Regions from separate parts of the Methylocystis iwaonis genome, predicted to be linked through region 2. Evidence: predicted binding sites of a transcription regulator. Region 2 holds the regulator's gene; each other region holds the start of a gene.
What was found. Region 2 encodes LexA, which represses DNA repair genes until DNA is damaged. Its sites were predicted from a motif close to TGTTCNNNNTGTGTTCNG; they were not measured.

Region 1: the regulator LexA is predicted to act here: its motif matches at 1,223-1,240, upstream of QMG84_RS12950 (YifB family Mg chelatase-like AAA ATPase).
Region 3: the regulator LexA is predicted to act here: its motif matches at 2,164-2,181, upstream of recA (recombinase RecA).
Region 4: the regulator LexA is predicted to act here: its motif matches at 6,414-6,431, upstream of ssb (single-stranded DNA-binding protein).

Annotation. Positions count from the first base shown of each region.
Region 1 is NZ_AP027142.1:2,666,946-2,674,294, reverse strand. It holds gene QMG84_RS12960 (hypothetical protein) at 1-273, shown strand, start outside; gene QMG84_RS12955 (lytic murein transglycosylase) at 327-1,139, opposite strand; gene QMG84_RS12950 (YifB family Mg chelatase-like AAA ATPase) at 1,310-2,848, shown strand; gene QMG84_RS12945 (ATP-binding protein) at 2,845-4,554, shown strand; gene QMG84_RS12940 (pirin family protein) at 4,585-5,454, opposite strand; gene QMG84_RS12935 (DMT family transporter) at 5,616-5,936, shown strand; gene QMG84_RS12930 (amidinotransferase) at 5,933-7,045, opposite strand; gene rpmI (50S ribosomal protein L35) at 7,291-7,349, shown strand, end outside.
Region 2 is NZ_AP027142.1:1,354,653-1,362,001, forward strand. It holds gene QMG84_RS06475 (alpha/beta fold hydrolase) at 1-564, opposite strand, end outside; gene QMG84_RS06480 (acetyl-CoA carboxylase carboxyltransferase subunit alpha) at 746-1,711, shown strand; gene QMG84_RS06485 (L,D-transpeptidase family protein) at 1,973-3,142, shown strand; gene lexA (transcriptional repressor LexA) at 3,515-4,228, shown strand; gene QMG84_RS06495 (ComEC/Rec2 family competence protein) at 4,367-6,622, opposite strand; gene QMG84_RS06500 (hypothetical protein) at 6,893-7,036, opposite strand; gene QMG84_RS06505 (DUF2336 domain-containing protein) at 7,240-7,349, shown strand, end outside.
Region 3 is NZ_AP027142.1:3,565,724-3,573,072, forward strand. It holds gene QMG84_RS17050 (extensin-like domain-containing protein) at 1-666, shown strand, start outside; gene QMG84_RS17055 (hypothetical protein) at 712-939, shown strand; gene QMG84_RS17060 (DUF6460 domain-containing protein) at 1,188-1,589, opposite strand; gene QMG84_RS17065 (hypothetical protein) at 1,609-2,142, opposite strand; gene recA (recombinase RecA) at 2,266-3,333, shown strand; gene alaS (alanine--tRNA ligase) at 3,551-6,217, shown strand; gene QMG84_RS17080 (cyclic nucleotide-gated ion channel) at 6,214-7,349, shown strand, end outside.
Region 4 is NZ_AP027142.1:1,482,116-1,489,464, forward strand. It holds gene QMG84_RS07045 (bifunctional diguanylate cyclase/phosphodiesterase) at 1-1,013, opposite strand, end outside; gene QMG84_RS07050 (glycosyltransferase family 4 protein) at 1,316-2,635, shown strand; gene QMG84_RS07055 (FkbM family methyltransferase) at 2,846-3,745, opposite strand; gene QMG84_RS07060 (OpgD/OpgG family glucan biosynthesis protein) at 3,763-5,349, opposite strand; gene QMG84_RS07065 (hypothetical protein) at 5,449-5,682, opposite strand; gene ssb (single-stranded DNA-binding protein) at 5,783-6,307, opposite strand; gene dctA (C4-dicarboxylate transporter DctA) at 6,604-7,349, opposite strand, start outside.

The DNA of each region.
Region 1 (7,349 bases), 1.3 Mb from region 2:
ACCTTCATGCGCGATCTGCCGATCTATCTGACGCTTGGCCTTGGCGTCGTCGCCGCTTTCCTCATTTATCTCGTGCATCGCGGCCGCATGCCGCCGCCGCAGATCGCCACCGCCGCCGCGGCTTTCAAGACGCCGCCGCTGCCGCCGATCGACGGCCCCGACCCGGACGCGGACCCGTCCCGAGAGACGGTTGAAGAAGAGGCGGCCGAGACCGATGGAGAAAAAGCCGAGGAACGGGACGAGACCGACAGATACAGCACCGCCGCAGAATAGGTCGTCATCATGTAAGTCCGCCGTTTTCCAAGCGGCGGACTTAGCAAATCGAGCTATTCGCCGCCGCCGTCGATTTGGCGGCCGATGATGGCGATGGCTCTTTCATAAACCGAGGCGGCGTTCCATGCCTGGATCGCCTCGAAATTGGGCTCTCCCGGCTGATAGCCCGCCCCCGCGCGCCAGCCATGCGCGTGCAGGAAATTCGCCGTGGACATCAGCGCCGCCGAGGCGTTGTCCAAATTGCCGACGCCATATTGCAGAATGTTCTTGGGCAGAAACTGCGTCTGGCCAATCTCGCCATGCATGGAGCCGCGGGCGCTGGCGGACAGTCTCCCATTGTCGATCAGCTCGAGGGCGGCGTAGAGCTGATCTGTGAAATAGTCCGACCGTCGGCAGTCATAGGCGAGCGTCGCCACGGCGGACAGCGCGTGCTGATTGCCATGCACCGCGCCGAAACCCGTCTCCATGCCCCAGATCGCCAAAAGCGGGCCCGGCGGCACGCCATAGCGGCTCTGGATCGAGGAGAAGAGCGCGGCCTGCGAATGTTTGAGCTGGCGTCCGCGCGCGACGATGGCCGAGGCGCCGCGCTTCGTCATGAAGGCTTCCAGAGAGAGATGAAAGCTCTTCTGGCCGCGATCCGCGCCGATCGTCGGGGAGTTGTAATGGGTGTCCATGAGGGCGTCGATGCCTGCGGCGCCGACGCGCCCGCGCGCTTCCTCGGCAAACGCCTGTTTCCACGCCTCGAAGCCGCCCGCGCCATTGCCGCATCGCGCCGCCTGAGCCGGCGCCGCCGCGCCGAGCGCTCCGATAACAAGCGTCGCCGCCAAAAACTTAGCGGCGGCGCGGCTTGTCGATAATCTCTTCATCGGCCTCCTCCTCGGGCTCTCCGAAACGCCAGGGAGCCTAAACATATTTGACAATGCGGCAAGCTTACGAGCGAGCGCTCGAATGTTCGTATATTGTTCTTGCGCGATCAAGCCCCGAAAGTTAATTTAGCTCTGTTTCAGGCGGCCGGTGGTTTTCTGGGAGCATTGCTATGGCGGTCAGGGTGGCGACGGTCGCTTTCGAAGGCGTCGAAGCGCGCCCGGTGGACGTCCAGGTCCAGATTGCGCCCGGCTCGGTCGTCTTCAATGTCGTTGGCCTCGGCGACAAGGCTGTCGCCGAATCGCGTGAGCGGGTGCGGGCGGCGCTCATCGCCTCCGGCCTCGCTCTGCCCGCCAGGCGCATCACCGTAAATCTCGCTCCCGCCGACATGCCGAAGGAGGGCAGCCATTATGATCTGCCCATCGCGCTGGGGGTGATGGCGGCCATTGGCGCGATCCCGGCCGATGCGCTGGAAGGCTTTGTCGTCCTCGGCGAGCTCGCGCTCGACGGGACGCTGACGCCTGTCGCCGGCGTGCTCCCGGCGGCGGTGGCGGCCAATGCGCGCGGGCAGGGGCTGATTTGCCCCAGGGAATGCGGGCCGGAGGCGGCCTGGGCGTCGGGAGAGATGGAGGTGCTCGCGCCGCGCTCGCTCATTCAGCTCGTCAATCATGTCAAAGGAACGCAGGTCTTGGCTCGGCCCGAGCCGGCGGTGCGCGCGCGGGCCGCCGATCTTCCCGATCTCGCTGACATCAAAGGGCAGGAGAGCGCCAAGCGGGCGTTGGAGATCGCCGCGGCGGGAGGCCACAATCTGCTGATGAGCGGACCGCCGGGCGCGGGCAAATCCATGCTCGCCGCAAGGCTCCCGTCGATCCTGCCGCCGCTGACGCCGCGCGAGCTGCTCGAAGTTTCCATGATCCATTCGGTGGCGGGGCAGATCGCCGGGGGCGAGCTGACCGACCGGCGGCCGTTTCGCGCGCCGCATCATTCCGCTTCCATGGCCGCTCTCGTCGGCGGCGGAACCCACGCGAAGCCCGGCGAAATTTCGCTTGCCCACAATGGCGTGCTCTTCCTCGACGAATTGCCGGAGTTCCAGCCGCAAGTTCTCGACAGTCTGCGCCAGCCGCTCGAAACCGGCGAGGTCGCCATCGCGCGCGCCAATCATCGGGCGGTTTATCCCGCGCGTTTCCAGCTTGTCGCGGCGATGAACCCCTGCCGTTGCGGCCACGCGCTCGATCCCGGCTTCGCCTGCCGCCGGCAGCCCAATGAACGGTGCGTGGCGCAATATCAGGCGCGTCTGTCCGGGCCGCTGCTCGACCGTTTCGATCTCCAGATCGAGGCGCCCGCTGTCAGCGCCGCCGATCTTGTCCTGCCGCCGCCGGCCGAAGGCTCGCGCGAGGTTGCAGCGCGCGTCGCCCGCGCCCGCGCCTTGCAGCGGGAGCGTTACGAGGCGTTGGGACTGCCGGGCGTCCTCGCCAACGCCGCTGCGCCTGCGTCGGTCATCGAGCGGGTGGCGCAGCTCGACGGCCCGGGGACTGCGCTGATCCGGGACGCGTCGGATCGTTTCGCCCTGAGCGCGCGCGGCTTCCATCGCGTATTGAAACTTGCCCGCACCATCGCCGATCTCGATGGCGCCGAACGGATTGCGCGCGCGCATCTTGCCGAGGCGCTCTCCTATCGTGCGGGTCTGGCGGCGCGGCGGGTCGCGGCATGAGCGCTGTGGAGCTTATGGCGATCATCGCCGCTTTGGCGCTGTTCGGGGGCGCGGTTTTCGTCGCCTTGCGCAGGAGCCAGCGCGGCGCGCGCGAGGCGGAGCTCGAAAAGCTGCGGGATGAAATCTGGGAGCTGCGCGCCGCGGCGGCCGAGCGCGATAAGGCCGAGGCCGCGAGTCTGGCCAAATCCCGCTTTCTTGCGACCGTCAGCCACGAAATTCGCACGCCCCTCAATGGGGTGATGGGGCTCGCGCAGCTTCTTGCGATGACGCGGCTCGACGCGGAGCAGGCGAGCTACGTCGAGGCGATCGGCGATTCCAGCCGGTCGCTTGCTCAGCTCATCGACGACATTCTCGACTTCTCCAAGATCGAAGCCGGCAAATTGGACTTGCGCCGCGAGACCTTTGCATTGGCGCCGCTCGTCGAGGGCGTCGTCGAGCTGCTGGCGCCGCGCGCTTTCGCCAAAGGGTTGGAGATCGCAAGCGTTGTCGAGCAGGATGCGCCGCGAATGATCGAGGGCGATCCCTCGCGGCTGCGACAGGTGCTGGTCAATCTTATCGGCAACGCCATCAACTTCACCGTGCGCGGCGGCGTCGGCGTGCGGGTTGCCCGTGACGGCGCCTTATTGCGAATCGACGTGCGCGATACGGGGCCCGGCGTTCCCGAGTCCGCGCGCGAGGCGATCTTCGAGGAATTCGAGCAGGGCGACGCCTCCGCGACGCGGCGCCAGGGCGGGACGGGATTGGGGCTCGCCATTTCCCGGCGTCTCGTAAGCCTGATGGGCGGCGCGCTGTCGCTCGCGCAGACGTCGAGCGATGGGTCGACCTTCGCCTTCACGCTGCCGGTCTCCACAAGCGCTCCGGAAACATCGTCGAAGCCGCTTGCCGGTCTGCGGGTTCTGATCGTCGACGACAGCTCGTTCGAGGCGCCGTTTCTCGCCGAGAGCCTGACGCCGGCGGGCGGCATTGCGGAGGTTGCCGCAAATCTGCAGGCAGGGCTGACGCTAATCTCAACGGCTGCGCCATATGAGGCGATCATCGTCGATTGCGCGCTGGGATCGGAGGATGTCGCGCAACTTGCGGCGGCGGCGCGCGCGGCAGGCGTGCGGCGCCGGTTTCTCCTCTTCTCGCCCTTGGAGCGGCGGGCCTTCGGCGAAGCGGCGCTTCGCGATTTCGACGGCTGGCTCGTCAAGCCGGTGCGCAGCGCCTCGCTCGTCGCGCGGCTGTCCAAAGAGCGGGCCGATGCGCCAGCGCCTGCCGCCGCGCAGCCGATCCGCGCGCTCGAGGGCGCGAGGGCGCTCATTGCCGAGGACAATGACGTCAACGCCCTGATTCTCTCGCGGCATCTCGCGAAGCTCGGCGCGGCGGCGACCCGCGCCCATAATGGCGCCGAGGCGGTCGCGCTTGTGACGGCGGCGATCGAAGCAGGTTCGGCCGGCCGCTATGACGTCGTCATTATGGATCTCTTCATGCCCGAACTCGACGGGCGCGAAGCGACGCGGCGAATCCGTGAGGCCGAAGCGCGCGCCCGGGCGCCGCGCACGCCGATCCTTGCCTTGACGGCGAGCGCGCAGGCGGAGGACGAGCGCGCGGCCCGCGCCGCCGGAGTCGACGGCTTTCTTACCAAACCGGTCGATTTCGCCGTGCTCGCCGCAACGATCGAGGAGCTCCGGCTTACGCCATGCGGCGTCGAACGCCGCGGCGGGTAGACCGGTGGAGACGCGTCCCGCTCACGCGCCTTACGGCGCCGTCGCTCCAAAACGCCCGGCGCGATAATCCGCGATCGCTTGCTCGATCTCCGCCCGCGTGTTCATCACGAAAGGCCCCTCCTGCACGACCGGCTCGTGGATCGGTTCGCCGCTGAGCAGCAGGAGTTTCGTATCCGCTTGCGCGGAGAAGATGACGTCGCCGCCCGCGCGCTCGAAGATGATCGTCTCTCCGGCGCGCACATGCGCCTGGCCATCGACGACAACCGGCCCGTCGAGCGCGACGACGACAAGATTATGCCCCTCGGGCAAGGAAAAGGCGGCGGTCCCGCCTTCCTTGATGCGGACGTCCCAAATGTTCATCGGCGTCGCCGTGCGCGCGGGCCCGGTCGCCCCCTGAAGCTCCCCGGCGATGACGCGCGCGACGCCGGCGCCCTTGTGCAGCGCCACATTCGGAATATCGCCGGCGGATAGCGCCTGGTAACGCGGGGCCGTCAGCTTCAGGCGCGCCGGCAGATTGACCCATAGCTGAACGATTTCGAAGCGCCCGCCTGTCCGGGCGAAATCGTCGGCATGATATTCCTCATGCAGGACGCCCGCGCCGGCTGTCATCCACTGCACGTCGCCAGGCCCGATAAGCCCGCCCGCGCCGGTCGAGTCGCGATGCGCGACTGCGCCGTCATAGACGATCGTCACCGTCTCGAAGCCGCGATGCGGATGCAGGCCGACGCCGAGACGCCGCTCGGTTGGCTCGAAATGCACAGGACCGGCGTGATCCAGCAGGAGGAAAGGGCTCACCAGCGCCTCGCGCCGTTGATGCGAGACAAGCGTGCGCACCGGAAAGCCGTCGCCGACCCAATGCATGGTCTCGGGCGCGGCAAGGACCCCGATGATCTTGCGCATAACGGACCTCCCTGCCGACTCGTCCAGCAAATTCCTTTCCAACTTATGTTGGGCCTCGCGCGCGCAATTCAAACAAGCGGGCTCGGCGCGCGCCGCCCGCTTGACGCCGCCGCCTCGAGCGCCAACAAGGCAATCGCATTCTGTGTTGGAAGGAATTGTAGATGGCCTGGATCATCCTCTTGATCGGAAGCCTTTGCGAGGTGGGCTGGCTCGTCGGCATGAAATACGCCGACGGCTTCACGCGCCTGTGGCCGACGGTGATCATGCTGTTTTTCATGGTCGCAAGCGTTGGCTGTTTGGGCGTCGCGATAAAGACGATACCGGCGGGGACAGCCTATGCCGTGTGGACCGGCGGCAGCATCGCGGCCGTGGCGGTCGTCGGCGTGTTTTTCTTAGGCGAGCCCGCCACCCCGATGCGGCTGGCGTCCTTCGCCTTGATCGTCATCGGCATGGTCGGGCTCAGATTGAGCGGCGTGAACTAAAAATAGCTCTCCAGCGTTCCACGCCGGCGCACGTCGAGCGTCGCGCAATGGTAGGCCCCGCCGAACGCCGCATAATGCAGGAAGGGAACGGGGATGGGCTCGAAGCCCCATTTCTCGACCTGCCGCATCATATTGACGTGATGTGGATCGACGATCATGCGCTTCTCGTCGATCATCAGAATATTCATGCTCAGCCATTTGCCGCACATGGAGGTGATGGCGAGAATGCGGTCGTCGATCGGCGTCGGGTCCGGCGCGACGAGAATGTCCCATTTCTTGAGAATCTCGGGCAGCTCGTCGGGGTGAATATATTCCGGGTTGATGAGGATCTTGCCGGGGCCGAGCGGCAAGATGGTCGTGTCGATATGCATCGGGTTGGGGCAGCGGCTCTTGATCTCGTGGATGCGATAGCCCTCGCCCAGATGACGGCGCAGCCAGTCGACGCCCATTTTGTTCGTCACATTGGAACGCGTGACGAAAATATCCCGGCCGCAGCGGAAGAAATCGGCGGCGTCGAACACCGGCTCGAATTCGGTGAGGATATAGCGAATGGGTTCGCCTTTTTTCGGCAGCTCGAAATTCGGATCGAAAAGCGCGTCGGTGAGTTGCGGCTTCGGGGCCGACGTCCAACGCGCGCCGCGGCGGAAATAGTCCTTCAGGATGGTTCGGTACGAGTGGGTCTCGAAATAGCGGCAGGGCCAGGCCATGGGCGTTTCGAGAATCTCGTCGCCGATGACCAGCATCGAGTCGCGCGGGCAGGAATTACAGAAGCCGCGCGAGGACCAATAGGGTGTCGAGAATTTGGCGTGGTGATCGAAGGGCTCGGGGCGCGTGACGGTGACGCCGAGCGATTCGAGCACCTTGATGAAATTATCGAGCTCCTCCTGGGCGGGCTCGACCATGAATTTGGGAAAGCGGAAGCCCGCCGCCAGGGACTGGGCGCGCGCCGCCATGCCGGGGATGTTGCAAGTGACGACCGGGTGGTTGGAGGGGATGGTCGACCCTTCGAGGCGCCCCACGATGATTTCCTCCAGCGGGTCCCATTCATTGTGGGAGCTCACAGGGCAGGCGGCGGCGGACGATTCGGACGAAGGCGCGTGAAAGTTCATGCTGAAAATCCCGGTGTTTCCTCGCTATTATTTTTGGCCGACGCGGGAGAGAGGGCCATCGCTCAATATGTCGCAGGAACGGCTCCGGTCCAACGCTCTTGCAAGTCCGGCTGGTTTCGCTTTATAAGCCGCGCTTCCGAACCGCCCGGCCAGTGATGGGCTGCCGTGGCGGTTCTTTCGCTCGCGCGAAGCGCGTTGGCTCAGCCGGCGCGAAAAACAACAGGGCCAAGGCCCAGGAGAGCAAAATGCCCAAGCTGAAGACGAAATCCGGCGCCAAGAAGCGCTTCAAGGTCACCGGGACCGG
Region 2 (7,349 bases):
CTGGCGCGCGAAGATTTCCCACTGCTCGGGCGTGATCGCGGGGAAGGCCACGCTTGCGGTCAGGCGCATCAGCGCGGCGGCGTCGCTCATTTTCTGGAGCGGCGGCATTTTGCCGACGTAGCCCTTGATCAGCAGCAGGCCTTTCTTTTCGATCACGGGGCCGATGTCGTTCAGGATCGCGGCGCTTATCAATCCCGGCCGGGCGCGCGCGAGGCGCATCGTGTGAAGCCCGCCGCGCGAGGTGCCGAAGAAGACGGCCCTGGCGACGCCGGCGTCGGCGAGAACGGCAAAGATGTCCTCTTCTTCGACGTCGGGATTGTAACGGCGCCAGTCCTTGTCCCACTCGGAGCGCCCGCGTCCGCGATAATCCAGCGCGAGCACGCGCCGGCCCGATTGCTGCGCCGCTTCGGCCACGAGGCAAAAATCATCCGCCGTGCGCGCGAGCCCCGGCAGGCACACGAACGGCAGCCGCGTCGCGGCCGGGCAGGGGTAGTCGCGATAATGCAGGCGCAGGCCATCGCGGGCGGTGATGAAATGGCTTTCGGGGGCGAAGGTCGAGCTCACGCAATTGCTCCAATGTCTCGCAGACTTTTACCGCGCCGGGCGGATTGCGCCAAACGCTGCTATTGCAGGAAGAACGCCGCAACGCCGACCTTTCTTGACTTCCCGCGCCGATGCAGCGAGTTTGCGCGCGCCCGAGAGGCCGCCGGGCGCCACCAATAACCGGCAGGAAATCCAACCGCTCATGCGCTCCTATCTCGACTTCGAAAAGCCCGTCGCCGAACTCGAAACCAAAGTGGAGGAGCTGCGGGCGCTGGCCGACAAGGGCGACGGCGTCTCGATCGCGGAGGAGCTCAGCAAGCTCGAGGCCAAGGCGGCGAAGGCGCTTGGCGATCTTTATGCAGTGTTGACGCCCTGGCAGAAGATTCAGGTCGCGCGCCATCCGCAGCGGCCGCATTTCTCGGATTACGTCAAGCAGCTCGTCACCGAGTTCACGCCGCTCGCGGGCGACAGGCTGTTTGGCGAGGACTCGGCCATTGTCGGCGGCTTCGGCCGTTTCAAGGGCGAATCCGTCTGCGTGATCGGCCAGGAGAAGGGCTCCGACACGGCGAGCCGGCTCGCGCATAATTTCGGCATGGCGCGGCCGGAGGGCTATCGCAAAGCCGTGCGGCTCATGGAGCTTGCCGATCGTTTCGGATTGCCGGTGATTTCGCTGGTCGACACGGCGGGCGCGTTTCCGGGCATCGACGCCGAGGAGCGCGGCCAGGCCGAGGCGATCGCGCGCTCGACCGATGTGTCGCTGTCGCTCGGCGTGCCGAATGTGGCCGTCGTCGTGGGCGAAGGGGGCTCCGGGGGCGCCATCGCCATCGCCGCGGCCAATAAGGTTTTGATGCTGGAGCACGCCGTCTATACGGTCGCTTCGCCCGAGGCCTCGGCCTCCATCCTGTGGCGCGACTCCGGCAAGGCGCAGGAAGCTGCGACCAGCATGAAAATCACCGCGCAGGATCTGCTCAAGTTCGGCATCATCGACGTGATCGTCTCCGAGCCCGCCGGCGGCGCGCATCGCGATCCCGCCGCCGCCATCGCCGCAGTGGGCGAGGCCATCTGGTCGGAGTTGTCCCGTTTGGCCAATTTCTCGCGCGAGCAGCTACGCGCCGCGCGGGCGGACAAATTCCTTAACATGGGCCGCAAGATAGAAGCCAAAAGTTAAGGTAAACAAATCGAATTGCAGCGTTTTCCTGGGGTGGCGAGGGGTTTGGACACTTTCTGGTCCCATTCTGCTCGTTAGCTTGCCGGACGGGCGGCAAAGAGTCTGCGCCCGGTAAGAATCGAGTTACGCAACGCAGCGTAAACATCCTGCAGTTGCACAATCTTGAACCGCGAGCCCTCAAGCTCGCATTCATCTGGCGGGCCCGACGGCTCGCGACCGACAAAATGCGCGGGCGCCGGGGCGCTAAGGGGAGCTGAGCGCATGGAACATCGGATCTTGAAGCCGGCCGCGGTCGCCGTCGCTTTCGCCGGCCTGTCGCTTTCCGCCTGCCAGGACAGCGGTCTGTCGCATCGCTCGCTCGCGCCCGTGCCGCCGGAGACGCTCGCCAAGATGGCGCAGCTCGGCACCACCAAAGAAGCGCCGATGCTGATCCGCGCCTATAAGAAAGAGGCGGAGCTCGAAATCTGGAAACAGGGCGCGGACGGGAATTACATCCACCTCAAGACCTTCCCCATGTGCCGCTGGTCGGGTCAGCTCGGCCCGAAGACGCAGGAAGGCGACCGTCAGGTGCCGGAGGGCTTCTATTCGATCACCCCGGCCCAGATGAACCCGAATTCGTCCTATTATCTGTCTTTCAACGTCGGCTATCCGAACCAGCTCGACCGCGCCCTGGGCCACACGGGCGGCACGATCATGGTGCATGGCGCCTGTTCGTCGGCCGGCTGTTTCTCCATGACCGACGCGCAGATCGCCGAGATCTACGCCATCGCCCGCTCGAGCTTCGACGGCGGCCAGCGCGCGATCCAGATGCAGTCCTATCCGTTCCGCATGACGGCGGAAAATCTGGCCAAGCATCGGCTGGACGCGAATATCGGCTTCTGGAAGAATCTCAAGGAAGGCAACGACGTTTTCGAGGTGACGAAGCAGGAGCCGCAGGTGGCTTTCTGCGGTCGCCGCTATGTCTTCAATGCGACGCCGAGCGGCGCCATGGACCCGGTCTCCGCCTGTCCGCCCCTCAAACGCGATCCCGAGCTCGTCGCCAGCGTCTCCGCCAAGGCCGCCAAGGACGACGAGAAGATCGCCGAGCTTTCCCAGAGCGTGAAGCCGGTGCGCGTCGTCTATGAGGACGGCGGCCAGCATCCGAGCTTCGCCTCGAAGGCGGGAGAGGCCAGCCGGCCCGAGGCGCTGACGGGGCCGACGGAAATCGCGCTCGAAGAGAAGCCGGCGCGCGCCGTGGACAAATCCGCCCAGCAGCTTGCGACGAAATCCCCGGTCGTGACCATGGCCGCCGCCAAGGCCGCGGCGCAAAGCCATGAAGCCTCGACCGTCGTTCGGGCGCTTGCGCCGGAGCACCATCGCGAAATGTCGGCTTTGGCTGATGAAAACGGGCCGACGGCGTCGATCAAGAAGGCGCTCAACCCGAAGAAGTAGGGCGCCGCCCCCCGTCCGGGCGCGACTCAGTTTGTCGGTAATGCTCCGAGGCGGCCTCGTCCTTTGAGACGCGAGCTTCGCTCGCTCCTCGGGATGAGGCCTAAGTGTTTGGCGCGGATGCAGAAGCCCCTCATGCTGAGGAGCCTGCGCAGCAGGCGTCTCGAAGCACGAGGGGCGTCATCGCCACTTTGTGAATAATTGAGCGCTACCCGTTCGGGCGCGGCTTTCCTTTTGAAAAGCCTTTGTTAACCCGGCCTCGGCAATAGTTGTTGCGGAACGCACAGGGAACGCCTATAAATCGTTCATGATTTGTTTTGAGGCTCGCGGCCTGAGGGCGAGGCGCGCGGCGGTTCGTGTCGCGAGGGGCGGATTATGCTGACAAAGAAACAGAGCGATCTGCTGCGTTTCATCCACGAGCGGCTGAAGGAAACCGGCGTTCCGCCGTCTTTCGACGAGATGAAGGACGCGCTCGATCTGCGCTCGAAGTCCGGCATTCATCGTCTTATTCTCGCGCTCGAGGAGCGCGGCTTCATCCGGCGCCTGCCCAATCGCGCCCGCGCGCTCGAGGTTTTGCGGCTGCCCGAATCGGCGACGCCCAGGGGCGGCGGGGCCGCGCGCGGCGGGAAGTTCTCGCCTTCGGTCATTCAAGGCAATCTGGGCCGCGTTCGGCCGCTGCACGAGCGCGGGGAGGACGAGGCGAATCAACAGGTGGCGATTCCCGTGATGGGCCGCATCGCCGCCGGCACGCCGATCTCCGCCATCCAAAGCCGCAGCCATACCATCAGCCTGCCGCCCGAGATGCTGTCGAGCGGCGAGCATTTCGCGCTGGAAGTGCGCGGCGACTCCATGATCGAGGCTGGTATTCTGGACGGCGACACTGTCGTCATCAAGAAACAGGACTACGCCGACACGGGCGACATCGTCGTCGCGCTGATCGAGGACGAGGAAGCGACGTTGAAGCGGCTGCGCAAGCGCGGCGCCTCGATCGCCCTGGAGGCGGCGAACCCCGCCTATGAGACGCGCATTTTCGGGCCGGACAAGGTGCGCATCCAGGGCAAGCTGGTGAGCTTGCTGCGGAAGTACTGACATCCACAGTCACCCCGCCGTCATTGCGAGGAAGCGACGAAGCAATCCAGGGCAGCCGTCGCGGCTCTGGATTGCTTCGCTTCGCTCGCAATGACGGCGGTGGTTTTCGCAAGGATTCCCAATCCGCCTCTCACGCGATTACTCCAGCGGCTCCGCAAGCTCCGCTTCCTCAGCGCTTTCATCCTCCTGCGCCACCGCGCGTCTGATCTGCTGCGCGGGTTTCGGCGACCAGGGCCGGTCTTCGTCGACGCCTCGCGCCGTCGTCCACGCGAGCGCGCCGCCTTCCAGAATGCGTAGCGAGACCGCGCCGGTTTCGGCGAGCTTGCGCCGGTCGATCACGATCGGCGCTTCGCAGCCTTCCGGCGCCCGCAGCGGCGTGACGATGATTGCGGCGCGGGCGCAGTCTTCGAGAAGCGCTGCGCGTGACGTCGCCAATGCGACGATCCTCCCGTCGGCGGCCTTGCCGATACAGCCATAGTCGTCGCAGGACGCCGCTTTCGCCTCGTCGACGGCGCGCGCGTCCGCGTCGGCGCGCAGCCATTGTTCCGCGGCGAAGGCGCCGGGCTTCTTGCCGAGCAGCGCGAGCTCGCCCGACGGCCGGCGCAGAGCGGCCGCCTCTCCGGTCGCGGGAATGGCGATGTCGAAGCGCTCGGCGTTGGTCGCGCCCATAAGGCCGATCAAAGCGAGCGGGATCGCCGTCGCCCGCCACATCCATGTTCGCCACAGAACCGCCGATAGAACGGCGAGCGCCAGAAAGACCATCGCCCAGGGCGCGAAGGCCTTCACATGCAGGCTCGCTCCAGGCGCGTTGGCGATGAGGCCGGCGAGCCAGATCACGAGATTGATCCCCATCTCGAGGTAGCGCCAGATGAAACCGTCGAGGCCGAAGGGATAGAGCGCCGCGCCGATCAAAGCGCAGGGCACGGCGAAGAACTCGATCGCCATCAGCGTCATCGGATTGCCGATGAGCACATAAGGGCTCAACTCGTGGAAATCATAGGCCATGAAGGAGGCGGTGGCGGAGGTCGCGCAAAGCGTTGCGACAAGCGCCGCGCCCGGCCCATGCAGCAGACGCTCGGCGATCGTCTCTCGCCCCGCGGCGAGGCGGCTGCGCAGGCCGACCCCAGCCGTGCGCGTGCTTCTCTCGGTGAGCTGCTCGCCGCGCCATTCGTAGATGGCGATGAGCGCCGCGACGGCGGCGAAGGAAAGCTGGAAGCTCGCGCCCATGATCGCCTCGGGCTCGACGGCCATGACGGCGAAGGCCGCGAGCGCGAGATTGCGCATGGAGAGCGAGGGGCGGTCGAACAACACCGCCCCGAGCATGATCAGCGTCATGACCAGCGCGCGTTCCGTGCCGACGCGCGACCCCGTGCCGATATCGTAGAGAATAGCGCCGATCATCGCGAGCGCCGCCGCCCATTTCTTGATCGGATAGTTGAGCGCGAGCGCCTGCGACATGGCCAGCAAGCGCCGCAGGCCGACGAAGAAAATGCCGGCGACAAGCGTCATCTGCATGCCGGAGATGGTGACGATGTGGAAAATGCCGGCCCGGCGGATGAGATCCTTCGCGCTTTCCGACAGAAAATCGCGCTTGCCGGTCACCATGGCGGCGGCGATGGCGCCCGCGTCGCCGCCAATCGTCTTGTAGACGCGCAGCGCCAAAGCGTTGCGGATGCGATCGACCGAGGCGAAAAAGCGCAACGACAGCGGCGCAGGATCGGGCGGCGGCATGGTTTCGATCCGCCCCAGCGCATTGCCCACGCCGCCCAGCCCCGCGAAAAAGGCGTCGCGGGAGAAGTCGTAGCCGCCGGGAAGCGCCGCGCGGGCCGGCGGCATCAGCCGGGCCTTCAAGGCGATGAAATCGCCCGCGGCGAAATTCGGCTCGCCGCGCATGGTGAGCCGCACGCGGGAGGGAGCCACGCCGCCCGGCAGACCTTCGGCGCTTGCAACCCGCAGCACGAAGCGCGCGCCGGCGCGGCGCGGGTCGATTTCTTCGACGAAGCCGGTGAGCTCGCCGACGCCCACGCGCGGCACGATCGGCGCGGCGACTCGCGCGGCGCGCCAGGCGCCGGAGGTAAAGCCCGCGGCCACCAATGCGAGCGCGAGAAAGAGCGCATATGCGCGGGCGTGGCGGCGCGTGGCGAAGGCGAGCGCGCCAAAACCCGTCAGCGCGCCGAGGCATAAAAAGAGAGACGGTTCACGCTCGGCGGCGAAATAAAGGACGACGCCCGCGCCGGTCGCGACGGCGCGCCACAGGAAAGGGCGCCGCAGCTCGGTTTCCTGCGCATAGGCGTCGCGCAGGGCGCTCGCGAGCCTTCGCGCGTGCGGCGCGAGCCGGAGGGCGAGGGCGCCCTCGCGCTCGTCTCTCTCGGCCGCGCGCGTCGCCTCGCTCACGCCAACGCCCTGGGTTCGGATGACTCAGGATAAGGTTAATGCGGATTCTGCCGGCGCGCCACGCCCTGGTTATAGGAAGAACCGTGTCGGTTTGTCGGCAAAGCTCCGAGGCGGCCTCGTCCTTCGAGACGCGAGCTTTGCTCGCTCCTCAGGAAGAGGCCTAAATATTTGGCGCCGATGCAGAAGCCCCTCCTGCTGAGGAGCCTGCGCAGCAGGCGTCTCGAAGCGCGAGGGGCGCCAACGCCAGTTTATCGGCAGGCTAAAATGCGCTCACGCGCTCGCGCGGCCCTTGCGTCTTTTGCCGCCGCTCGGGCCGCGGCCATGGGTGGGAGAGGCGCCGCCTTCGACGCCCTGCGGCTCTTCCATATGGAGATAGCGCACGCCGAGGAAGAACAGGATTTGCGCGTCGCCCATAGGCGGCTCGCTGCTTTGGCGCGACCTTTTTTCGCGCTTCCGGAACTCGACGACGTCCCCCATATCACTCTCCGCAACCGCTGCAGAAAAGGTGAATCAAGCGTTACTGCGATTAGGGAGCCGCGACGGTTAATGTTCCGTCAACGTCGGGACGTTAATTTGAAAAGCAAAATCTGCGTAAGTGTTTGAGTAGTGGACGCGTCATGCAGTCAGACAAGAGTCGCGGGCGAATTGCCGACGCCTCGCTTTTGCGGGTGGTTGTCGATCAATTCGTTGAACGACCCGCGCATCCGATCGGCGACATAAAGCAATT
Region 3 (7,349 bases), 1.5 Mb from region 2:
GCGCTGCAAGGCGGCGCCGTCTCCTTCAATTCCACGGCGACGCTCGACTGCCCCATGGTGGCGGAGCTCGAATCCTGGGTCGCCGACACGGTGCAGCCCGCCGCGCAGGCGCGCTTCGGCCAGCGCGTCGTGCGCATCGACTCCATGGGCTCCTACGCCTGCCGCGGCATGAATAATCAGAGCGGCGCGCAGCTTTCGGAACATTCCTTCGGCAATGCGCTCGATATCGGCGGCTTCGTGCTGGAGGACGGCCGCAAGATCACGCTGGTGAGCGATTGGTGGCGCGGCGAGGAGCAGACGCGCGCCTTCCTGATGGACGTGCACCGCGGCTCCTGCGCGCATTTCTCGACCGTGCTGTCGCCGGGCTCCAACGCCTTCCACTACAACCATATCCACGTCGACCTGGCGCAGCACGGGCGCTCGCGCACGATCTGCAAGCCCGCGCCGGAGGAGACCCTGCCGCCGCCCGATCAATCGCCGCTCGTCGCCATGCGGAACGCCAGGCCCATGGCCGGCGAAGAGACCGATAATGACACGACCGGCCGCCCGCCCGCCGCAGCCTTCGACGGCGGCGACAGCCTCGGTCCGATCAACGCGCCGGATACGCCGCTGCCGCCGCGGCGCTACGATCCGGACGATCTGACCTCGACAATAAGACGGCGATAGACCGATTGGCTTCACCGCGCGGTCGCCGCGCTATATGCTGACCCGATGACAAAGCTCCTCGACGAAGCGGTGGGAGTCCTGCGCAGCCTGCCGCCGCAGGATCAGGACGAGATCGCGCGAATGATAATCGAGCTGACCGGCGAGGGCGGCGCCCCGGTTTCGTTGTCGCCGGACGAAAAGGCGGCGATCGCCCGTTCGAAAGCGGCCGCGGCGCGGGGAGAATTCGCCACCGAAGCTCAGATCCGGTCCGTCTGGGAAAAGCACGGTCTGTGATACCGTTTCCGCTTGAATAGCTCGCATGGGTATTCAGCGCCCGTCATTGCGAGCGAAGCGAAGCAATCCAGAGCAGCGATGCGGCCCTGGATTGCTTCGTCGGCTCCGCCTCCTCGCAATGACGGCGGTGATTCCCTCTGTGTCCAAACGACGCGAGCGTCAGGGATGACAGCGAACCAATCGAGCGGATCTCGTACGAGGCTTCACGGTCGAGCAAGGCTTCTGATTCGCGCCTGAGAGGCCAGCGCCTACCGCCGTCCGCCCATATTCATCAGCCGCAACACGAGCCACGCCGGCACCACAAACACCGCGCCGGCGAGCACATAGCTGAAAAGCTCCTTCACCGCGCCCAAGCCTAGCGACGAAATGCGGTCGATAAAAGCCTGCACGCCGCGCAAAATGTCGACGGGCCGCAATTCCAGCCACATCAGCAAAGCGCCGACGACAAGCGAGATGAAGAAAAGCCGCACGACCACATTGAGGGGCGAGCCGCCGAGGAAATTTTCGAGCCCGTTATTCGACGCCATGTGCAAGGGTTCCGTAGTGCGTTCCGCTTCGGCTGCGCCGGGGAGGATCAAATATTCGCGCTCGGGGCGCGGCGGTTTCTTATCGAGATGGGGCCAATTGGAGAAGGGGCTCTCATCGGTCATCGGCGCACGGCTCCTGCGCTCATAGCGCGCCTCCCGTCGGCGCTTCCTCCTTGAAGAGCCGCATTATGCGTCTCAGAAACCGCTCGGTAAAGGAAAGCGCCTTTTCGAACTCCTGTTCATCGGGCAGCGTCGAGGGCCTGCGCGGCGCGACGCCCGCAGCCTTCAGCCGCGTGTTTTCGGCGCGCAGACGCTCGATCTCGGCTTCAAAAGCCGTGCGCTCGTCAGCGCCGAGCCGGCAGACGGAGACGCCTTCCTTCACCGAGCAGAAGGAAACCGCGCCCGTGTCCTTGTTCATCCGCAAAAACCCGCCATCGGCGGGCTGGAGCGTGAAGCGTTCGGTTTCCGGCGCGATAATCGACGGCGGAGCGTCGTCGGCGCGCGCGGCAAAGGGTGCAAGGGCCAAAACCAGAAGCGCCGAGCGAACGACAACGGAGGGCATGACGGCGGGGATGCGAGGGCGCATGCCCCGCAGATGGGAAGCGGCAAGGCCCGCGTCAATATCGCGACCTGCGCCCGATGGCGGCGAGGCTCCCATGGTTACGGTAGCAGTCACCTTCTCGGCTTTTATATTCACGCGAACAAAAAATGAACTTGGCTTCGAGAACAAATCATGCACAATTGCGCCAGAGTTGTTGTTGCCCCCGCCATTGAAATCATGCCAGAAGGGATTTCAGCCGTGAGCCAAGCTAATCTCCGCCTCGTGGAAGGATCGTCCGTGGACAAGACCAAGGCGTTGGACGCCGCCCTGTCGCAGATCGAACGCGCCTTCGGCAAGGGCTCGATCATGCGGCTCGGCAAAAATCAGAAAGCCGTCGAGATCGAGACCATTTCCACCGGCTCGCTGGGCCTCGACATCGCGCTTGGCGTCGGCGGCCTGCCGCGCGGTCGCGTCGTCGAGATTTACGGTCCGGAATCCTCGGGCAAGACCACGCTGACCCTGCATGTCATCGCCGAGGCGCAGAAGCTCGGCGGCGTCTGCGCTTTCGTCGACGCCGAACATGCGCTCGATCCGGTCTACGCCCGCAAGCTCGGCGTCAATCTGGACGAGCTGCTGATTTCTCAGCCCGACACCGGCGAGCAGGCGCTGGAGATCACCGACACGCTGGTGCGCTCCGGCGCGGTCGACGTGCTCGTTGTCGATTCGGTCGCGGCTTTGACGCCGCGCGCCGAGATCGAAGGCGAAATGGGCGAGGTGCAACCCGGCCTGCAGGCCCGCCTGATGAGCCAGGCGCTGCGCAAGCTGACCGGCTCCATCTCCCGCTCCAACACGCTCGTCATCTTCATCAACCAGATTCGCATGAAGATCGGCGTGATGTATGGTTCGCCGGAAACGACGACGGGCGGCAATGCGCTGAAATTCTACGCCTCGGTCCGTCTCGACATCCGCCGCATCGGCGCCATCAAGGAGCGCGACGAGACCATCGGCAATCAGACGCGCGTCAAGGTGGTCAAGAACAAGGTCGCCCCGCCTTTCAAACAGGTGGAATTCGACATCATGTATGGCGAAGGCGTCTCGAAGCTCGGCGAGCTCATCGATCTTGGCGTGAAGGCCGGCGTTGTCGACAAATCGGGCGCCTGGTTCTCCTACGACAGCCAACGCCTCGGCCAGGGCCGCGAAAACGCCAAAAGCTTTTTGCGCCAGAACCCGGAAGCCGCACAGCGCATCGAGCAAGCGATCCGCGAAAACTCGGGCCTTATTGCCGAGAAAATTCTCGATGCCGGCGACGGCGACGACAAGGAATAGTCGGACTGACCCTCCCCGCTCATATCTCCCGGTTTTCAAAGGCCCGCCCTGCGGGCCTTTTTCATTGCCGAAAAGCTTGCGGACTGGCATATCGCCCGGCGACAGACACGCGCCTCGTAAAGCCGAGGCGGCACGACCCGCCGGACGCGCTTTCGTCCGGCTTACCAATCACCATATGATCGGGAGGCTTCCCGGTCGCGCCCGAGAGAGACGCATAATGAGCAGCGTCAACCAGATACGCTCCACCTTCCTCGATTACTTCGTCCGCAATGGCCATGAGAAGGTCGCGTCCTCTCCGCTCGTTCCGCACAATGACCCCACGTTGATGTTCACCAATGCGGGGATGGTGCAGTTCAAAAACGTCTTCACTGGCGTCGAGAAACGCCATCAGGCGCGCGCGACATCCGCGCAGAAATGCGTGCGTGCCGGCGGCAAGCACAATGACCTCGACAATGTCGGCTATACTGCCCGGCATCACACCTTCTTCGAGATGCTTGGGAATTTCTCCTTCGGCGATTATTTCAAGGAAGGCGCGATCGAACTCGCCTGGGGGCTGATCAGCCGCGAGTTCCAGCTTCCCATCGACCGCCTCCTCGTCACCGTCTACCACGACGACGACGAGGCCTATGACCTCTGGAAGAAGATCGCCGGCTTCCACGACAGCCGCATCATCCGCATCGCCAGCTCCGACAATTTCTGGAGCATGGGAGACACTGGCCCCTGCGGGCCCTGCTCGGAAATCTTCTACGATCAGGGCGAAGCCTTGGCCGGCGGCCCCCCCGGCAGCCTAGATGAAGACGGCGACCGCTTTCTGGAATTCTGGAATCTGGTCTTCATGCAATATGACCAGGTTGCGCCGGGCCAACGCGCGCCGCTTCCCCGTCCGTCGATCGACACCGGCATGGGGCTCGAGCGCATCGCCGCCCTGCTCCAGGGCGTCACTTCCAACTATGAGACCGATCTTTTCCGCACGCTCACGGGCGCCGTCGCGGATTTCACCAACGTGCCTGTAAATGGCCCACAGGCGGCGAGCCACCGCGTTATCGCGGATCATCTGCGCGCCGCCTCCTTCCTTGTCGCCGATGGCGTGACGCCTTCGAATGAAGGGCGCGGCTATGTGCTGCGGCGAATCATGCGCCGCGCGATGCGCCACGCCCAGCTCCTCGGAGCGCAGGAGCCGCTGATGTGGCGCCTTGTGCCGGCGCTCGTCGCGGAAATGGGCCAGGCCTATCCCGAGCTCCTGCGCGCCCAGGCGCTCATCGTCGATACGCTCAAAACCGAGGAAACGCGCTTCCGCGCCACGCTCGCGCGCGGCCTCGCCATTCTCGACGAGGAAACGGCCGGTCTGACCCAGGGCGCGAAATTCTCGGGTGAAACCGCCTTCAAGCTCTACGATACCTATGGCTTCCCGCTCGACCTCACCGAGGACGCCCTGCGGCCGCGCGGCATCGCCGTGGACAAGGAAAGCTTCGACGCCGCCATGGAGCGCCAGCGCGCGGAAGCCCGCAAGGCCTGGGCCGGCTCCGGCGAAACCGCGACCGAAACCCTTTGGTTCGCCCTGAAGGAGCGCGTCGGAGCCACGGAATTCCTCGGCTATGACGCGGAAAAGAGCGAAGGCGTCGTTACAGCGCTCGTCCATGACGGAGCGGAAGCCTTCGTTCTCCAAAAGGGCCAGCGCGGATCGGTGATCCTCAACCAAACGCCCTTCTACGGCGAATCGGGCGGCCAAGTCGGCGACATTGGCGTCATTCGCGGCAAGGGCCTGCGCTTTCGCGTCGAGAACACCGCGAAAAAGCTCGGCGACCTCATTATCCATGATGGCGTCGTCGAAGAGGGCGAAATCGTCCCCGGGCTCGCGCTGGAGCTCGACGTCGATCACGAACGCCGCAAAGCAACGCGCGCCAATCATTCCGCGACCCATATTCTTCATGAGGCGCTTCGCCAGGTTCTCGGCGATCACGTCGCCCAGAAGGGATCGCTGGTCGCGCCCGAACGTCTGCGTTTCGATTTCACCCATCCAAAGCCCCTCACGGAGGAAGAGCTTTCCCGGGTCGAAGTCCTCGCCAATGAAATCGTCCGGGACAACGCCCCCGTCGACACCCGCGTCATGGCGCAGGACGAGGCCATTGAATCTGGCGCCCGGGCGCTGTTCGGCGAGAAATATGGCGATGAAGTGCGCGTTGTCAGCATGGGTCGGCCCGACCCCAGCGCGCCTCACGCTTTCTCGGTGGAGCTTTGCGGCGGCACGCATGTCTCGCGCACCGGCGACATCGGTCTGGTTTCGATCATCGCCGAGAGCGCCGTCGCCTCCGGCGTGCGGCGCATCGAGGCGCGCACGGCCGAGGGCGCGCGGACCCATCTCGTCGCCCAGGCGCGTGCGCTTCACGATATCGCGTCTTTGATTCGCGCGCCCATCGACGAAACGCCGAACCGCCTCTCCCAGCTCCTGGAAGACCGCAAGCGCCTCGAACGCGAGCTTGCCGACGCCAAGCGCAAGCTCGCCCTGGGCGGCGGCGGACCGGCCGCGGCCCCGGAGGCCCGCGACGTCGGCGGGATCAAACTGCTGACCCGCGCCGTCGAGGGGATCGACGCCAAGGACCTGAAATCCCTCGTCGACGACGCCAAGAAATCCATCGGATCGGGCGTTGTCGCCTTCGCCAGCGCCTCGCCCGACGGCAAGGCAGGGATCGTCGTCGGCGTCACCGACGATCTGGCGCAGAAATACAGCGCGGTGGAATTCGTTCGGGCCGCGGCCGCAGCGCTCGGCGGCAAAGGCGGCGGCGGCAGGTCGGACCTCGCACAAGCTGGCGGCCCAAATGCGGGGGCGATCGATCAGGCGCTCGCCTGCGTCGAGGAGGCGCTCCGCACGAAGGCCGCGGAATGACGCAGCAGACTCCGCGCGGCTGGTATCACCGGTTGCGCCGGCGCGTGCATCATATTCTCGATGGCGGCGTCAATGATCGCGCGACCCGCTTTGTGCATCGCGCGCTCATCACACTCGTGGCTTTATCCGTCCTCTCGGTCGTTCTCGAATCTGTGCCGGAATATGATCGCCGCTTTCGCGATCTGTTCCTGTCGATCGAGCGGCTTGCCGTGGGCGTCTTCACAGTCGAATATCTGTTGCGGCTATGGTCGGCTCCGGAGCATACGCCTTATTCCGACTGCACCGCGACGCGCGCGCGCCTTGCGTTCATCGCTTCTTGGTTTGCGATCATCGATCTTTTGACGGTTCTGCCTTTTTACCTATCCTATCTCTTTTCGGCGGACCTGCGAGTCCTGCTGCTGTTGCGCCTTCTGCGCTTTTTTAAATTGGCGCGCTATTCGGCTGGCATCCGCACCCTTATCGCGGTGATGGAGGCTGAACGGAAGGCGTTGCTGGCGACCGGCATCCTGCTCTTCGGAGCCGTTCTTTTTTCGGCCGCGGCGATCCATCTCGTCGAGCACGACGCCCAGCCGAAAGCGTTCGGCTCGATTCCCGCCGCCATGTGGTGGGCGATCGTGACCATCACAACTGTCGGCTATGGCGACGTGGTTCCGATCACCCTCGCCGGGCGCATTATCGCCTCGATCACGATGGTGACGGGCTATGTCATGTTGGGTCTTCCCGTCGGCATCGTCGCATCCGCTTTTGCGGAGGAAATTCACAGGCGTGAGTTCGTCGTCACCTGGAGCATGGTGGCGAGCGTGCCGCTGTTCCGCGAGCTCGACGCGAGCGCCATCGCGGAGATCATGCGTTATCTCAACGCGCAGTCAATTCCTGCCGGCGCTTTGATTGTCCGACGCGGCGATATTGCCCAGTCGATGTATTTCATCGCGGAGGGCGAGGTCGAAGTCCAGCTTCCCACACAAGTGGTTCGGCTCGGCGTCGGACAATTTTTCGGCGAGATGGCGATTCTGCATCAGACGCCGCGAACCGCCAATGTGCGCGCCCTGGCGCCGACAAAGCTGCTTATTTTACAGGCCTACGACCTGCAGACGCTCATTGCGCGCAACCCCGTGATCGGGGAATGCATAAG
Region 4 (7,349 bases), 130 kb from region 2:
TCGAAGTCGATCGTGCGGCAGAGTAGCTCGACGCGGATCAGCCCGCCACTCTCGCAAATGAGATCGGTTTCAAACGGCGTTTTCTGCGCCGCTTGGGCGGCTTCGCAAACATTATCCTTGGGAAAGAAGGCGGAAAGATCAGCTCCGAGGACGGATGTGCGATCCCTGCCGACAAGGGCGAGGAAACTGTCGTTGGCGGTGACGACGACGCCGTTGCAGCAAATCAGGAGCCCTTCGACGGCGGCGTTCGCGAGCCCGCGCATGCGCTCGGCTTCCGCGAGGCGGCGCCGGCGCTCGTTCTCGTTCAGAAGGCCGAACAGCGAAAACGTCACGATCAATATGCTCGACGCGGCGCTGACGATCGCCATCGCCGATGGCGAAATCGCGTTGGGAGGAATGGCGATCGTCGGATCGGGAATGACGGACATGGCGGCCATGCCGGTGAAATGGAGACCGCCGATCGCGGCGACCAGGAAGACCGCCGCCGCTGACCGCGCCGCCATCGAGGACGCGCGAAGGGCGCGGCTCAGGCCAAGCGCCGAGAAGGCCGCGCCGGCGATCACAGAGGCGGCCACGAGCGCGCCATCCCATGACATGCGGCCGGCGACCCTGAAAGCCGTCGCGCCGAGATAATGCGTCGCCGCCAGGCCGATCCCGAAAAGCAGGCCCGCGAGAGGCGCGGCGAATCTGAAATGCGCGGAAAGCGCCAGGCGGAACGCGAGGAAGCTCGACGCAATCGAGCCGAGGAGCGCGGCCAAGGCCAAGGCGGCGTCGTAGCCGTGGTCGACGCCAGGGGAATAGGCCAGCATGGCGACGAAATGCGTGGACCAGACGCCGAGGCCGATGGCCGTGGCGCAGACGGACAGCCAGGACAGGCGTTTTCCTGCCTCTGTCTCGGCCGCATGCGCGAGTAATGCGATGGCGGCGAACGCGGTCAGCGCGCAAACGCACGCGGCCAGGAAGACAAGCGATGGATCGTGCTGTTCAACCATACCAGCGTAGATGACAGGCATGAGTGGGTTTCGCCTCCGGCTGTCGCGGGCCGGGGCGGGGAACCGCGCCGTTCATGTCCGTCAACTGCGCGGCGTCATGCCGAGGGGCGGAACGCCCCTGTCCAGTCCCATGCGAGCATCATCGGAGGAGCCTTCAGCGACGTTAAAAGAATTAGGAAAAACCTCGGTGTAGCCAGAATCGCCAAGCGCGGCCATGGCGCTGGAGCACGTTAACCCGAATGCGGAACCCTGCGCTATTGGGCCGCGATTGCAAATGGCGGCCGATGCGCTTATGCGGGGCCGATCCTTCGGAAGGTTGGCGCATGACGGATTTCGACGCTCAGAATCGTATCGACGATTATCTTCGGCGCCAGGTCTTCGAGGAAGAATGCTTTCTGCGCGCCTATGAGATGGACCCCTATACACGTATCGTCTATCGGCGCTTTCGCGAATTGTACTGGACCGTCTCGAGACTGCTGAAGCGCGATAATGTGGCGAATGCGTCCAGCGCATTTCGCGCGCCGATCTTTCCGGCCGCCGTGCAGCTCCAGCCGGGGCCGCGTATTCTCATCGACGCGACCGATCTCGTGGCGAGCGGCAAGGCGACCGGCATCCAGCGCGTCGTCAAGGAGATTTCCGTCAACGCCGCAGCGCTCGGCCTCGGTCTTCCCGTCGTTGTGAAGGACGGAAAGCTCGTGGCGGCTTGCGGGGAGGGGGGCGAAACGATCGAGTGCCGAGAGGGCGACATATTGCTGCTTCTCGACGCCGGCTGGAACCGGCTCGACGATTACGCGCAGCTCCTGCAGGATTTTCGGGCGCGGGGCGGAAAGATCGTCGCTTGCCTCTACGATCTCTTCCCGCTGCTTTATCCGACGCTTTACACGCACACGCTGATCGCGAATTTCGAAGCCTGGACGCATCGCGTTCTGCTGGATTGCGACGCCATTGTCGCCATTTCGAAGAGCGTCGCGGATCGTTTCGCCACCTATGTGAAAGGGCTAGAGCGCAAGCCGCGGGACGGGATGAAGCTGGGATGGTGGCGCCTCGGCGCTGATTTCAAGCAAGAGGACAAAAAAGCGCCCGCGCCGTCGATCGAGGCGCTCGCGCGGCGCGCGCCGTTTTTTCTCAGCGTCGGGACAGTGGAAACCCGGAAAGGCTATCCGGTGGCTTTGGAGGCTTTCGAAAGACTCTGGGCGGAGGGGCTCGAGGCGAATTACATCATCGTCGGCCGACCGGGATGGAACGCCGCGGCTTTCGAAGACAGGTTGCGGAGGCATCGCGAGAAGGGGCGCCGGCTCTTCTGGCTCGACAACGCCAGCGACGCCGATTTGGCTTTTCTCTACCGCGAGGCCCGCGCGGTGGTTCTGCCGACCATGGCCGAAGGCTTCGGCCTGCCGCTCGTCGAAGCGGCGCATTTCGGCGCGCCCGTGATCGCCAGCGACATTGCCGTGTTTCGGGAGATCGGCGGCGACGCTGCGTGTTATTTCGATCTTCTGGACGCGGGGAGCCTCGTCGGGCGGATTCGCCAAATGCTTGCTGCGGAAAAACACGCGCCGGTTATCCCCCCATCGAGTTGGAGCGACTCGGCTGCCGAGCTGATGAGGATGCTGCGCGAGGATTGCTATCAGCGCAGCCTCGGTTGATCGCGTCTCATATAATGAATCCAGAGCCACAAGAGCGCTGGCTTTACTCAGAGCCCGTCATTGCGAGCGAAGCGAAGCAATCCAGGGCGGCGATGCGGCCCTGGATTGCTTCGTCGGCTCCGCCTCCTCGCAATGACGGCGGTGATTTCCTGTGTGTCCGAACGGCGGGAGCGTCGGGAATGACGCTGAAACGATTAAGCGGACCTCGTATCAGAAGCGGAAAGCCCCGAGAATGTAATCAGGCTTGTCCGGCGAGCAGGGGGCGTCCAGGGGCGTCGGAAAGGTCTCCTGGCTCGGCTCGAAACGATAGCGCGCGCGGCTGGCGAAGGAGATTTCCAGAACATCGGGAAGCGGAATATTCGCGATGAGATTATAGGGGACGCAATTATTGGCGTGCACATGCGTCACGGCAAAGAGGCGATGCAGCTTTTCGAGGACGCGCTTGGCGCGAAAATAGAATTGCGGCGAAGCGAGCTGCGAGAGGTCGTGAAACTCGCACACGATCTGCGCGTGCTTGACCAGAAGCTCGTCGGGAGTTGCGTCGAAGACCTCCCATTCCCACCCTTCGATGTCCATTTTCAAGAACAGGTCGGGCGTGTCACTCTTGGAGAATTCCGCGACGAGCGCCGCAAGCGACTCGCTGTCCGGGCCAGGCTGGGCCGCGATCATTTTGCGGTGGAAGCGCAGAAGCGGGTGCGAGGAAGGCGCGTTTTCGACCGAGTGGTCGAACTGCTCGACTGGAACGCCAGCCTGCGCCATTGCGAGATCCCAGGCGTCGTCGTCACAGACGCCAAAGGAAAAAGCGTGGATCACGCCGGTAAGATCGTCGAGCTGGACATAGCCGCCGTCGCCAGCCGAGCCGACCCGCGCCTTGGCGACGCCGATCGCTTTTTGTGGCTCCAGTAGCCGAAGCGTTGCGCGCAATTCATCCTGCAGCGCTCGCGTGCCGCTCGCAGAGCTCTGCGGGAAACGAGGGAGCAGCAAATCCTTTATCTCGATGAGGCGCGCTCGGGTCTCCTCGTGACGCCAGTCTGCGTCATTGACGGATTGCGGCAAAGCCTTGCGCCGCCATTCATCGTATTTCTTTCCGAGCTCCCCCAGCGTCGTCATTTCCGCCCCTCCGCCCGTCAGAACGGGTGATATTGATACAGCCAGTTCTCCGAGATCACCTTATCGCCGTTCTTCAGGAAGAGGCGCATCTCCACCGGATCGGTTCCGTCGACGGTGAGGTCGAACTGGGCGCGCCAGTGGCCGGGCACGCCGTCGAAAACCGCTTCAGTATAAATGTAGGAGAAGGTCCCGCGCGAGGCCCAGAGAATGGGCTCGGGCTTCACGCCATAAGGGAGCTTGGCGAGCGGATCGCCCAGAAACTCGACCATGAATTTACGCACGCCCTTGGGCCGGGGCTTGCCCGGCTGGCCGCCATTGCCGAGCCGCGTCGCGACGCAGCGCGCCAGGCCGGCGGGGTAGGGCTCGTCGGCCAGCCAGTGCAGGCGGTAGGAAAATTCGAAGGCGGCGCCGGGGACAGCAGGCTTATCGGGAACCCACATGGCGACGATATTGTCGTGGATTTCGTCGTCGGTCGGGATCTCGATGAGTTGCACCGCGCCCTTGCCCCAGTCGCCTTTCGGCTCGACCCAGACGCTCGGACGGCGGTCGTAGAAGACATTGTCCTGGTAATGGTCGTAGCTGCGGTCGCGCTGCATCAGGCCGAACCCCTTCGGATTTTCGTCGCCGAAGGCCGAGGCGACGACGCGCGAGGGGTTGTTGAGCGGTCGCCACAGGCGCTCGCCGGCGCCGGTCCACATGCTGAGGCCGTCGGAGTCGTGCACCTCCGGACGCCAGTCGACGGCAGTCGGCTTCACAGTCTCGGAGAACCAATACATGGAGGTGAGCGGCGCAATGCCGAAGCGGGTGAATTTACCGCGAAGATAAAGCGCGCAGTCGATGTCCATCACGACGCCCTTGCCGCGCGTCATCAGGAACTTATAGGCGCCGACGATCGAGGGGCCTTCGAGCAGCGCGTGGAGCACCACGCCATCCTCGGTCTCCGGCCCGACATAGATATGCGTAAAGTCGGGGAATTCCTCGCTGGCGCCGGCCTGCCAGGTGTCGAGCGCAACGCCGCGCGCCGAAAGTCCGTATTGCCGCAACTCGCCGATGGCGCGGAAATAGGAGGCGCCGAGAAAAGCGACCCAGTCGTTCTTCTTCCAGTCGAGCGGGCCTTCCTTGGATTCCTGGATTCGGAAGCCTGCGAAGCCCGCCCCCGGCGGCAGTTGCCGCGCGATGGAATCGTCGGGCATGTTGAAATAGCTCGTGTCGTAAAGCACCTCGCGCGCCACGCCGTTTTCGACGGCGTGGATACGCACAGCCTTTTTGAAGAACATGCCGAGATGGAAAAACTCGATCGGAAATCGCTCCTTCGTGTCGGCGAAGAGCGCGTGATCGGTATTGTAGGTGATGTGGCCCCACTTCTCGTAGTCGATCTGCGAGGTGATTTCCGGGGCCGGGATATTGGGCTTGCGATAGGGCTCCTTCACGAGCCGCTGCGCTTCCTGCTTCAGCGCCTCGTAGGAGAAGGGCGTGGGCTCGCCGAGCTTGACATTGGAGATGCGCGACGCCGCGGCTTCGGCCGGCCGGGCGCCGACGGCGCCGAGCGCGCTCGTCGCGGCCGCGACTTTGAGGAAGGAACGGCGGTCCTGCTTCTCGATCATCTCAAGTTCCCTATCGACGAAAACCAAGGAGCCTATGGCGTCGCAATGCGGCGCTCTCTGGGCGGAACGCTCGACGCTTCAACGAGGGCTTGGGCGCGCTCAGCCGCGGATCGGCTCGTTGCGGATCGCGGTCTTCATAAAGAAATAGAGGCCGATGAGGCCAAAAGCCGCGAAGACGATCTCAATGCCGCGGCTGATCATCGGGTCGAGCTGGAACAGGCCGCCGAGCGCCCAGCCAGCCGCCCAGGATGCGCCGACAAGCTCCGTCCCGACGAGGATCGCGACGGCGACCAGCGTGGAAAGGTGCAGGTAGTTGATCGGCTTCTGGCTCATGTCCGGCTCTCGATGGCGGCGCGGCGCCGCGTAAGCCCTGCTATATCAAAGGAAGGCGCGAGGCAATACCGCGCCCTTTCTCCGCATCGCTCCCAGCGGCTCAGAACGGAATATCGTCGTCGAGCTGATCGGAAAGGCGACCGCCGCCCGCGGGCGGAGCCGGTCGGCGCTCGGCGGGCGCGCGCTCCATGGGCGAGGAGCGGCCGAAGGAGCCGCCGCCACTGCTCTGGCCATAGCCGCCGCCTTCGTAATCGCCCTCGCCGCGGCCGCCGCCCTTGCTGTCGAGCAGCGTCATCTCGCCCCGGAAACGCGGCACGACGACTTCGGTCACGCGACGCTGATTGCCGTCCTTATCCGTATATTCGCGGGTCTGGAGCTGGCCTTCGAGATAGATCTTGGCGCCCTTGCGGCAATATTGCTCGGCGATCTTGCCCAGAGCCTCGTTGAAGATCTGGACATTGTGCCACTCGGTGCGGTCCTTGCGCTCGCCCGTGCTCTTGTCGCGCCAGGACTCGGTGGTCGCGAGCGAGAAGGAAACGACGCGGTCGCCTGACGGGAAGGTCCGCACTTCCGGATCGCGGCCCAGATTGCCGACCAGAATGACCTTGTTCACGCTACCCGCCATGTCTCTCTCCACTTGCTTTCTGCGGAGCACTCTAGTGCAACGGTTTGCCTATCTCGCGCGCGGGAATCATTTGTCCACAGATGATGCGTCGGCGCCGCCGGGCTCATGTTCTTTTTTTGTTCTAGCATCCGACAGGCGTCGGCGCAAGCGCCCTCATCCGACCCTCGCTTACGCGAGGGCCACCTTCTCCCGCAAGTGCGATCGCGCGCGGGAGAAGGAGACGTGTTGAAAGATCTGTGATCCAAAACTTGGGCGGCTCTCCCTTCTCCCGTTTACGGGAGAAGGTGGCCCCTGCGTCAGCAGGGGTCGGATGAGGGCGCCAGCTCCGCCGCCAGCTTCTCCCGATCGAGTTCATCCTCCCAGGCCGAGACCACGATCGTCGCCACGCCATTGCCGATGAAATTGGTCAGCGCGCGGCATTCGCTCATGAATTTGTCGATCCCCAGCACGAAGGACATGCCCGGCGCCAGCGAGGGATCGACGGCGGTGAGCGTCGCGGCCAGCGTCACGAAGCCCGCGCCGGAGACCCCGCTCGCGCCCTTGGAGGTCAGCATGGCGACGACAAGGATCGTCGCCTGATGGGTGAAATCCAGCTCGACGCCCATGGCCCGCGCGATGAACAGGCTCGTCAGCGTCATATAGATATTCGTGCCGTCGAGATTGAAGCTGTAGCCCATCGGCACGACGAGGCCGACGACGGATTGGGAGCAGCCGAGGCGCCGGAGCTTCTCCATCAAGGCGGGCAGGGCGCTTTCGGAAGAAGACGTGCCCAGCACGATCAACAGCTCGTCTTTGAGAAAGGCCAGGAAACGGAAGATGTTGAAGCCCACCGCCGCCGCGATCACGCCGAGCACGATGGCGACGAAAAGCGCCGACGTCAGGTAGAAGGCGCCGATCAGGCCGCCCAGCGACAGAAGCGCCGCCGAGCCGTATTTTCCGACCGTATAGGCCATGGCGCCGAAGGCGCCGATGGGCGCGGCCTTCATCACGATGCCGATGAGCGCGAACATGGCGTGGCCGGCGTCGTCGACCCAATGGCGCA